Regions from separate parts of the Sediminibacillus sp. JSM 1682029 genome, predicted to be linked through region 2. Evidence: a T-box and tRNA genes for the amino acid it is inferred to sense, from the RefSeq annotation. Region 2 holds a T-box; the other holds one or more tRNA genes.
What was found. A T-box is a leader RNA that pairs with one kind of tRNA and senses whether it is charged. The one in region 2 lies ahead of tyrS (tyrosine--tRNA ligase), so its partner is inferred to be a tRNA-Tyr.
Positions count from the first base shown of each region.

Region 1 (4,575 bases), on a different contig from region 2:
AATAATCGATGACTTCCGTTATCACCGCAGACATTCCCATCCGATCCACTTCATGCATTGTATATACCTTAATGCCTTTTTCACGGATAAGCTCTTTTTCCCCTTCATCCAAAGAACGCGCTCCGATGAGGACAATGTTTTCCGGTTTTATTTTTGGCTGATAACCTAGTATATTGGTCAGTCGCTCGTGTCCCAGTCCAAGATTCACCGCCAATGGCATGCCGTGTATATTCCCGGAAGGCGATGTGTCCGCCGTGTTAAGGTCTCCGTGAGCATCGTACCATATCACCCCAAGGTTTTCGTAATGCTTGGCTATCCCAGCCAAACTTCCGATAGCAATGCTATGATCTCCGCCTAACACGAGGGGAAACCTTCCGGCAGTTATCACTTCATCCACCTGCTTGGCAAGCAACTCATTCCCTTCGGCAACTTGGCCTAAATTGCGCAAGTTGTCTTGCAGCTGTTCCGCCCCCCGACTCGGACGGGAAATTTTAATATCCCCCAAGTCTTCGATTTGAAAATTCAACGCCTCCAGAGTTTCCAACACACCGGCATAGCGAATCGCGCTCGGCCCCATATCGACCCCACGTCTGTTCTGTCCTAAATCCATCGGAACACCTATAATCGATACTTTCTTATTAACCACAATGTTGCCTCCTCCCGATTTATCATCCCTTTATAACTCCAAGGATCCGCTTTCATTTTTTCAAAGTTCGTTACTTCCTATCTTCATTTTAGTCAAAAGTGCAGGAATGACTCAACCGGACAAAAAATTGTATATATATACGGAAGTGGCAGATTGATATTCCTGCCCACATAAAGGATTGACTTAAGACCTCGAGCGGGAGACGCTGAAGCCAGACACACACCCTATTTCATTCCACATAAAAAGGGTAAAACTACTGTCAACAGTAATTTTACCCTTTATTAGAAGTGGAGCCTAGCGGGATCGAACCGCTGACCTCCTGCGTGCAAAGCAGGCGCTCTCCCAGCTGAGCTAAGGCCCCATATTGGAGCGGAAGACGGGATTCGAACCCGCGACCCCCACCTTGGCAAGGTGGTGTTCTACCACTGAACTACTTCCGCATATGGTGCGGATGGAGGGACTTGAACCCCCACGTCCGAAGACACTAGAGCCTGATTCTAGCGCGTCTGCCAATTCCGCCACATCCGCAAATTTTAATGGCAACAACGAGAAAGACATGGAGAACACTGAAAACAGCCCTGTCCATCTTAAGTTAAACAATGAGCCATGGAGGATTCCGACGCCGCAGGCTAGTCCTTGCATCCTTTTGTTGTAAATCGAAAGCAAGGGGAACCGTAGGTGAGAATCCGACCACAACTTCCTTGATGAGCCATGGAGGATTCCGACGCCGCAGGCTAGTCCTTGCATCCTTTTGTTGTAAACCGAAAGCAAGGGGAACCGTAGGTGAGAATCCGGACCACAACTTCCTTGATGAGCCATGGAGGATTCGAACCTCCGACCCTCTGATTAAAAGTCAGATGCTCTACCAACTGAGCTAATGGCTCACAATAAATCCAATCATCTTACTTATAAAAGAAATGGCTGGGCTAGCTGGATTCGAACCAGCGAATCACGGGATCAAAACCCGATGCCTTACCGCTTGGCTATAGCCCAATAAAAACAAAAGCAGTGCCAGCTGCTCGCACTTAAATCGTTTTTATATGTTTTTAAATGATGGAGGGAGTAGGACTCGAACCTACGAACCCGATGGGAGCGGATTTACAGTCCGCCGCGTTTGGCCAACTTCGCTATCCCTCCATGTATTAATGGACCTGTACCCCTATTATAATCTTCGGAATGCAGGTTATACAATTAAAAAGATGGTGCCGGCCAGAGGACTTGAACCCCCAACCTACTGATTACAAGTCAGTTGCTCTACCAATTGAGCTAGGCCGGCAAATGGTGGAGGATGCAGGGCTCGAACCTGCGACCCCCTGCTTGTAAGGCAGGTGCTCTCCCAGCTGAGCTAATCCTCCAACTAACTAAAATATATGGTGACCCGTACGGGATTCGAACCCGTGTTACCGCCGTGAAAGGGCGGTGTCTTAACCACTTGACCAACGGGCCAGTATTGTCTATCTTTCAAACTGACAGATACTATTATAACTCAAATAGGTGGTGTTTGTAAAGAGTAAATTTTTATATTTTATTTTCTCCTCTAACAAACGCCGTTCCTGTTTCTAAGCACGAATATGATTATAATAGGTATTGTGGATTTTGACAAGCATTTTTCCGCAAAAACTTTGCCGTTCTTCCATAAAAACAACCCCTTGGTGAAACGGCACCAAGGGGCCAATCCATTTATATAATATAGGGGGAGGTAAAAAGCTTAGTCTTCCGTGTTAATAAACAATTTCCCTTCGGCTGCTGCCTCGGTTGTATTACCGTAATCATCACTTATTTTCACCACAATTTCCGCTCCTTCCGCTACCAAATTGGAAGTAGCTGTCCAGTAACCAACATAATGTCCATCTTCGGTTTCAATCATCGGCAGCTCGGTAGCGTTGTTGGATAAATTGGTTAAAGGCATTTTGATATAGAATGTTGCATCCAAATCCGCTTCTGAATCAAACTCGATTTTCACTGATTCGCCTGCTTGAAGTTGGACATCCTCTTCTGGTAAAACATTGGTGATTTCCGGCGCAGTCAGTTTCGCGTCAATGGTGACGGTTTTGACACGGACATTACCGGCTTTGTCAACAGCCCGGACTTTAATTTCGTTCTCACCATCATCCAGAAGAATACGCTTAGAAAACGCTCCATTTTCATCAACGTCTGCTTTCTGACCGTTCACTACCACTTTATCAAGATTGTCTTCTTCAACCTCGCCAGTAACCTTCACTACCTCTTTATTCGTTTTTTCTCCATCTTCCGGAGAAGTGATAGTAAGTTCAGGCTTCTGTTGGTCGAGTGTTATGACAACCGGGTCAGAAGGGTCAGTGGAACCGTTATCGGTAGAAGAAACAGCTGTCAGGGAATTAGCCCCTGGTTCAAGTGTAACATCGACCGAAAATTCACCAGCTTCACTGACTTCTGTCACCGCTGCTTCTTCTTCGTTATTGTAAACAGTCAGGGTTGTAGATGGTGCCGCGCTTCCAGTAACCGTAACAACTTCTTCCTTTGTATAACTGTTATCTGATGGCGATTCAATAACTGGTGCTTCAGCTGCATAGCTCACCAAGGCCCGGATCATGTAATTCCCTTCGGCCTCTGGTGTTTGACTCCAGCCACCGTCAACCAATTGCCAGCTTCTTCCGGCGTTTTCTCCATCTTCATCAGTACCTAGTCCTGGAGTGTTTGGATTTGGTTGACTTTGAATATAAACCATATAGAAATCTCCGGATACAGAAATTCCTTTATCAGCCAGGTCGACACGCGTCCACTCGCCGTTCCGCAAAGCAGTTGCATCGTATGGTCCGCCAAGTTTTTCACCTGGTGCCCCATCCGGTCCGCTGGCATCGTAGACAGCTACTTGGAATTCCTCTCCGCCAGGTACTGGCCAATCTTCTGTCCAGAAACGGAAAAGACCACCTGTAACCATGGCTGATTCCTGCCCTTCTGCAAGAGACATTTTCACAGCCCAGCCGTTGCCCGCATCATAAAATGCACGTGCATTCTCTGCTGTTCCATCATCGTAACCGATTTCTCCCGGGTACCCAATGAATGGGTCCATTTCGATTGTCAGTTCGACCGTTTCATCCGCTTCAATGGAAACAGAAACTTCTTTAGCGTGAAATTCCGGAGCCATCACACGAAGAGTATAATCTCCTTCATATGCTTCGATGGAGTAAGATCCATCTTCCCCTGTTTCCACAGGATCGACTGCTGCGTCCTCGACAAGCATCAAGGTAGCTCCTTCAATCGGTTCCCCGGTTTCTTCATTGATCACTTGGCCGGAAACCGTACCAGTCGGGATCGGATTCAACGTGAAACTGGCTTCTACTGAGCCTTCTTCCGGAACACCAACAGCCTGCTCCTCGGCATAGAACCCGTACGCGTCTGCTTGTAGAGTGTACTCTCCCGCACCATGAAGTAAGCGGAAGCTTCCATCAGCAGGGTTCGTGTCTACGGAACGATCCGTTTCAAGCACAGTGACTGTGGCATCCAATGGCAAGAGGTTTGGTTGATACTGATCGTCGATTTCCCCTTTTGCCAGCTGGGGTGCAGTCACTTCTTTCAGCTTAGAAGGTGTTAATTTTTTAGGATTGACCTTCTTTTTCTTTTCTACTTTTTTGTCAGCAGATTTCTTATCCTGCGTAGCTGCTTTTGCTTTTTTCGTCGTGTTCTTATGAAGGGAGGCAGTTGAACCATCTGCCTGATCAGTTAATGCTACATCGTCTATATACCATCCTTCACGCACTACGCTTGAATCGGTATCAACGTGAAATCCGACAAACACATTCTGTCCGGCATAATCGGAAAGGTCAACTTCTGCATCCGTCCACCCATCCGTTGTTCCGTTAAATTCTTGTAACTGATCCCAGTTTTCCATGTCAGTAGAAACCACTATATGACCGTAATCATAGTTATTTTCTAAGTTAAACCATGAT
Region 1 is NZ_JBEWYY010000011.1:3,026-7,600, reverse strand. Features, by position in the region: gene rocF (arginase) at 1-646, opposite strand, end outside; tRNA gene ABVF09_RS16175 (tRNA-Ala) at 935-1,007, opposite strand; tRNA gene ABVF09_RS16170 (tRNA-Gly) at 1,012-1,086, opposite strand; tRNA gene ABVF09_RS16165 (tRNA-Leu) at 1,090-1,174, opposite strand; tRNA gene ABVF09_RS16160 (tRNA-Lys) at 1,458-1,530, opposite strand; tRNA gene ABVF09_RS16155 (tRNA-Gln) at 1,565-1,639, opposite strand; tRNA gene ABVF09_RS16150 (tRNA-Tyr) at 1,701-1,783, opposite strand; tRNA gene ABVF09_RS16145 (tRNA-Thr) at 1,847-1,922, opposite strand; tRNA gene ABVF09_RS16140 (tRNA-Val) at 1,926-2,001, opposite strand; tRNA gene ABVF09_RS16135 (tRNA-Glu) at 2,018-2,092, opposite strand; gene ABVF09_RS16130 (S8 family serine peptidase) at 2,355-4,575, opposite strand, start outside.
Region 1: it encodes a tRNA-Tyr, which carries the amino acid that the T-box ahead of tyrS (tyrosine--tRNA ligase) is inferred to sense. The anticodon was not compared.

Region 2 (4,575 bases):
ACCACATTTGACAGAGAACCGAATATTCCTGGTTTCCATGCAGCATAGCTTTCTACCAATGACGGCAATAGGAAACACGGAAATCACATCAGAAGAGTAGCTATCTCCATCCAACGAAGTCAAAGTGCGTTGACTCCAGCGGGATGAGTGCGAAATGAGTAGTTTTCCTTGCCAAGTTAGCTGAAGCCGCGCGCGCACAAAGTGAAGTACCTTGCCGGCGTGGAGAGTTGCACGATTCATAAGAAAAGGATAGAACGGTTTGCTTTTCCAATCAAAAACCGAACGAAATCGTTCGGTTTTTGATTTGGTCACTATCCCTTTTTTCAGTTTATGGAAAATCAATCATTGAAAGCGAATCAAAAAATACTTTTTCTTCCCTCTTCTTATAATGGTAAATCTGTCATCAATGCGTTCTTCAGCCCCGATGGTCTTGCCTAAATCCTGCTCCCTGTCGCCATTGATGTAAATGGCTCCGTTTTTGACATCCTCCCTGGCCTGCCTTTTAGAAGAAGAAATGCCTGCTTCTACCAATAGTTCGACAATATTAGCATCTTCTTTTGTTCTTTTGTAAGAAGGTACATCCTTGAAGCCCTGTTCGATTTCATCAGCGTTCAATGACTTGATATCTCCGCTGAACAAGGCACCGGAAATCCGTTTTGCTTGCTCAAGGGCCTCTCTGCCATGAACCATTTCTGTCATTTCTTCCGCCAACCTTGTGTGGGCTGTACGTTTTTCCGGAGCAGCCTCATGTTCTTTTTCAAGTGACCGTAACTCCTCTTGATCCATGAATGTGAAGTACTTGATGAATTTCATTACATCACGGTCGTCTGTATTGATCCAAAACTGGTAAAATTCGTACGGAGACGTTTTTTCCGGATCAAGCCATACTGCTCCTCCAGCTGTTTTGCCGAATTTGGTACCGTCCGCTTTGGTGATCAATGGCACCGTCAAACCGAAAACCTTTGCCTCTGTTCCCTGATCCTCACGCGTTCTGCGGATCAATTCCATCCCGGCAGTGATATTTCCCCATTGATCACTTCCGCCGATTTGCAGTGTACAGTTTTCTTTTTCGTAAAGGTTTTGAAAATCAAGTGATTGTAAAATCATGTAACTGAATTCAGTAAATGATATTCCATTCTGGATGCGTGATTCTACTGATTCCTTGGCAAGCATGTAATTGATGCCGAAATGCTTTCCGGTATCCCTTAAGAAATCAATGATCGTCATTTGAGAAAGCCACTCATAATTATTGCGTGCTACTGCTGCATTGTTCCCTTCTTCAAAATTAAGCAGTTTTGCAAGTTGTTGCTTGATTTTTTCGCTGAATCCTTTTACTACGTCTGCTTCGTTTAATGTTCTTTCTGTGGAACGACCACTCGGATCCCCGATCATTCCTGTTCCGCCGCCTATTAGCGCGATTGGTCGATGGCCGGAACGCTGAAATCTCTTCAATATGGTAATCGGAAGCAAATGTCCAATATGAAGGCTATCCGCCGTGGGATCGAAGCCGCAGTATAACGTCACGACATTTTCCTTTAAATGTTTTTTCAACCCCTCTTCATCAGTGGTCTGTTGCACGAGACCTCGCATTTGCAAATCTTCCAAAACATCCATGCTCAACACTCCTTTTCCGATTATTTTGTCTGGGAAATGCCAAACCATAAACAAACAAAAAAACCTCCTCCCCAAATAAAGGGACGAAGCTGTTCGCGGTACCACCCTTGTTGCATTCCAAAGAATGCCACTTGATTCAATAACGGCCAGGCAAGCCGTCCCCTGGTTTCGCAGGAGAAACTCCAGAACGTAATTCGCGGAATGGTTTTGTACTGCCTTTCAGCATCCGGCAGCTCTCTGAGTCACAGGGAACCATCCACTACTTCATTCCTTCTTCGCTTTTATTTTTCAGAAGTTCTGAAAATATTACATTTTATTTACTAATGATACATTAATACCATATCTTTTGGGTAAATGCAATATTATATAGAGGAAAACCTGCGTGCAAGTTGACTGCTGTGCTATAATATAGATTGATATTTAGGAGGTTTTGCTGTGAATCTAAAAAATTTTGCGGTCAAATATAAAGATAAGGTGAAGGAATGGTGGCAGGCAGGTAAGATTCAGAAAAACTTTCGAATTACTTACGATGTTGTTTGGAATATCATTCTTTTCTTCATTATCATCGGATGTATCGGATTGTTTTTTGCAGGTGGAACAGGGGCTGGGTACTTTGCCTCACTTGTCAAGGATGAACCGGTAAGGTCAGCAGAAAACATGAAAGAAGACATATATAACTATGAAGAAACATCGGAATTATATTTTGCTGATGACAAATACTTAGGAAACATCCGCTCTGACTTGTACCGGGAGGAAACCACTCTCGATAAAGTATCGGATTATGTGAAAGATGCCATCATCGCTACGGAGGATTCCGAATTTGAAACACATAACGGGGTCGTTCCAAAAGCGATTCTGCGTGCAATATATCAAGAAGCGACAAATTCAGCGGTGAAAACCGGCGGGAGTACACTGACCCAGCAATTAATCAAAAACCAGATTCTAACCAACGAAGTGTCTTTTGAAAGAAAAGCGAAAGAAATACTTCTGGCCATGCGCTTGGAAAAGTCACTTAGCAAAGATGAAATTCTGGAAGCCTATCTTAACATTGTCCCCTTTGGCAGAAACGCATCCGGAGACAATATTGCAGGGATTGAGACAGCAGCACAAGGAATTTTCGGTGTAGGAGCAAGTGAAATCAACCTTGCGCAGGCAGCCTTTATCGCCGGGCTTCCGCAAAGTCCGTCTTACTACACACCTTTTACCAATACAGGAGAAATAAAAGATGAAGATGCACTTCAGCCAGGCTTGAACCGGATGCAGACCGTCCTGAACAGAATGCTGGAAGCTGAATACATCACCGAGGATGAATACAAGAAAGCTTCCGACTACGATATCACGGCTGACTTTACAGAACCCACGCCTACTCCATTGGACAAGTATCCTTACTTGACCAATGAAGTGGAAGAACGTGCCAAGGATATCATCATGAAACAGCTTGCCGAGCAAGATGGATACACGGAAGAAGACATTGCAAGCAACGACTCGCTGCAGGAGGAATATAGTATTCTAGCAGACCGCAATCTACGGCGGAAAGGATACAAGATTCATACTACCATCGATAAAAAAATCTATGATGCGTTCCAAAAAATTGGCGAGGAATACGATAATTACGGCCCTGATAAGCCGCAGACAGTTATCGACCCGGAAACCGGTGAAGAAACAACCATCATGGAACCGGTCCAGGCTGCAGGGATGCTGATTGAGAACAGCAGTGGAAAAATCATCAGTTTCCTCGGCGGCCGTGGTTATGATACGTCAGAAGTAAACCATGCCACGGACACATTGCGAAACAACGGAAGTACCATGAAGCCTTTATTGGTCTATGGACCAGCTATGGAAGCAGGTGTGATCCAGCCGGGCTCCATTGTTCTTGACCATCATTTGAATGCAAGGTATCCACAACTTCCAAAAGATTGGCCAAAAAACTACACAGGCACTACACACGGACTTGTCACAGCAAGAGAAGCACTGAAAAAATCTTACAATATTCCGGCCGCCACGACGTATCAGGAAATCGTCTCCAGCGACCCGGCAACAAACTATTTGGAAAAAATGGGCTTCTCCTCCCTTACGGAAGAAGACCATACTAATGCTTCCCTGGCGATTGGTTCCTTGGGTGAAGGGGTCACCGTTGAAGAAAACGTGAATGCCTTCTCCACTTTCGGAAACAACGGCAAATTTGTCGATGCCTATATGATCGATAAAATAGAAACAAAAGACGGCGACGTCCTTTACGAGCATGAAAGCAAACCGGTGGACGTTTTCACACCGCAAACCAGTTATCTGACGGTAGACATGATGCGGGATGTACTAACCAGCGGGACAGCTACCTATACGCAGTCCATGTTGTCAAACCGAAGCGTCGACTGGGCCGGCAAGACAGGTACATCTGTTGATTGGTGGGATGCATGGTTTGTAGCCACCAACCCGAATGTGACGATGGGAACCTGGATCGGCTATGATACACCGAAAGAATTGACTTGTAATGCTCAATATCCATGTAGTACAGGATACAGCAATCGTAACATCGGGTTATGGTCCGAACTGGTCAACGCAGCCACCGAGATCGATCCGAGCCTGATGGCTCCCGACAACAAGTTCGACAGGCCGGACAATATTGTAGAGCGTTCTTTCTGTCGCACTTCCGGAATGTCCCCTTCCGATTTATGTAAAGATATCGGACTGGTAGGCTCTGATATATTCAACAGCAAATTCGCACCGGACGAAGAAGATAACAGTCTTGTTAGCGGTGATTTTGTTAAAGTTGACGGCAAGTCCGTGAAGGCCGGGGACAAATCACCTTCTGAATTCACAGACGGTGACGGTGTGTCCTTGAATCCGGACTGGCTCGAAGTGAACATGTATGATACGTTAAGTGACTTATCTGTATTGAAGCCAAGAAATGCTGGGGGAGCCTGGGATAAAGTGTCTTTCTCGGCAGGGAGCAGTGCTTCTTCC
Region 2 is NZ_JBEWYY010000002.1:456,626-461,200, forward strand. Features, by position in the region: gene tyrS (tyrosine--tRNA ligase) at 343-1,614, opposite strand; T-box leader at 1,691-1,899, opposite strand; gene ABVF09_RS06145 (transglycosylase domain-containing protein) at 2,050-4,575, shown strand, end outside.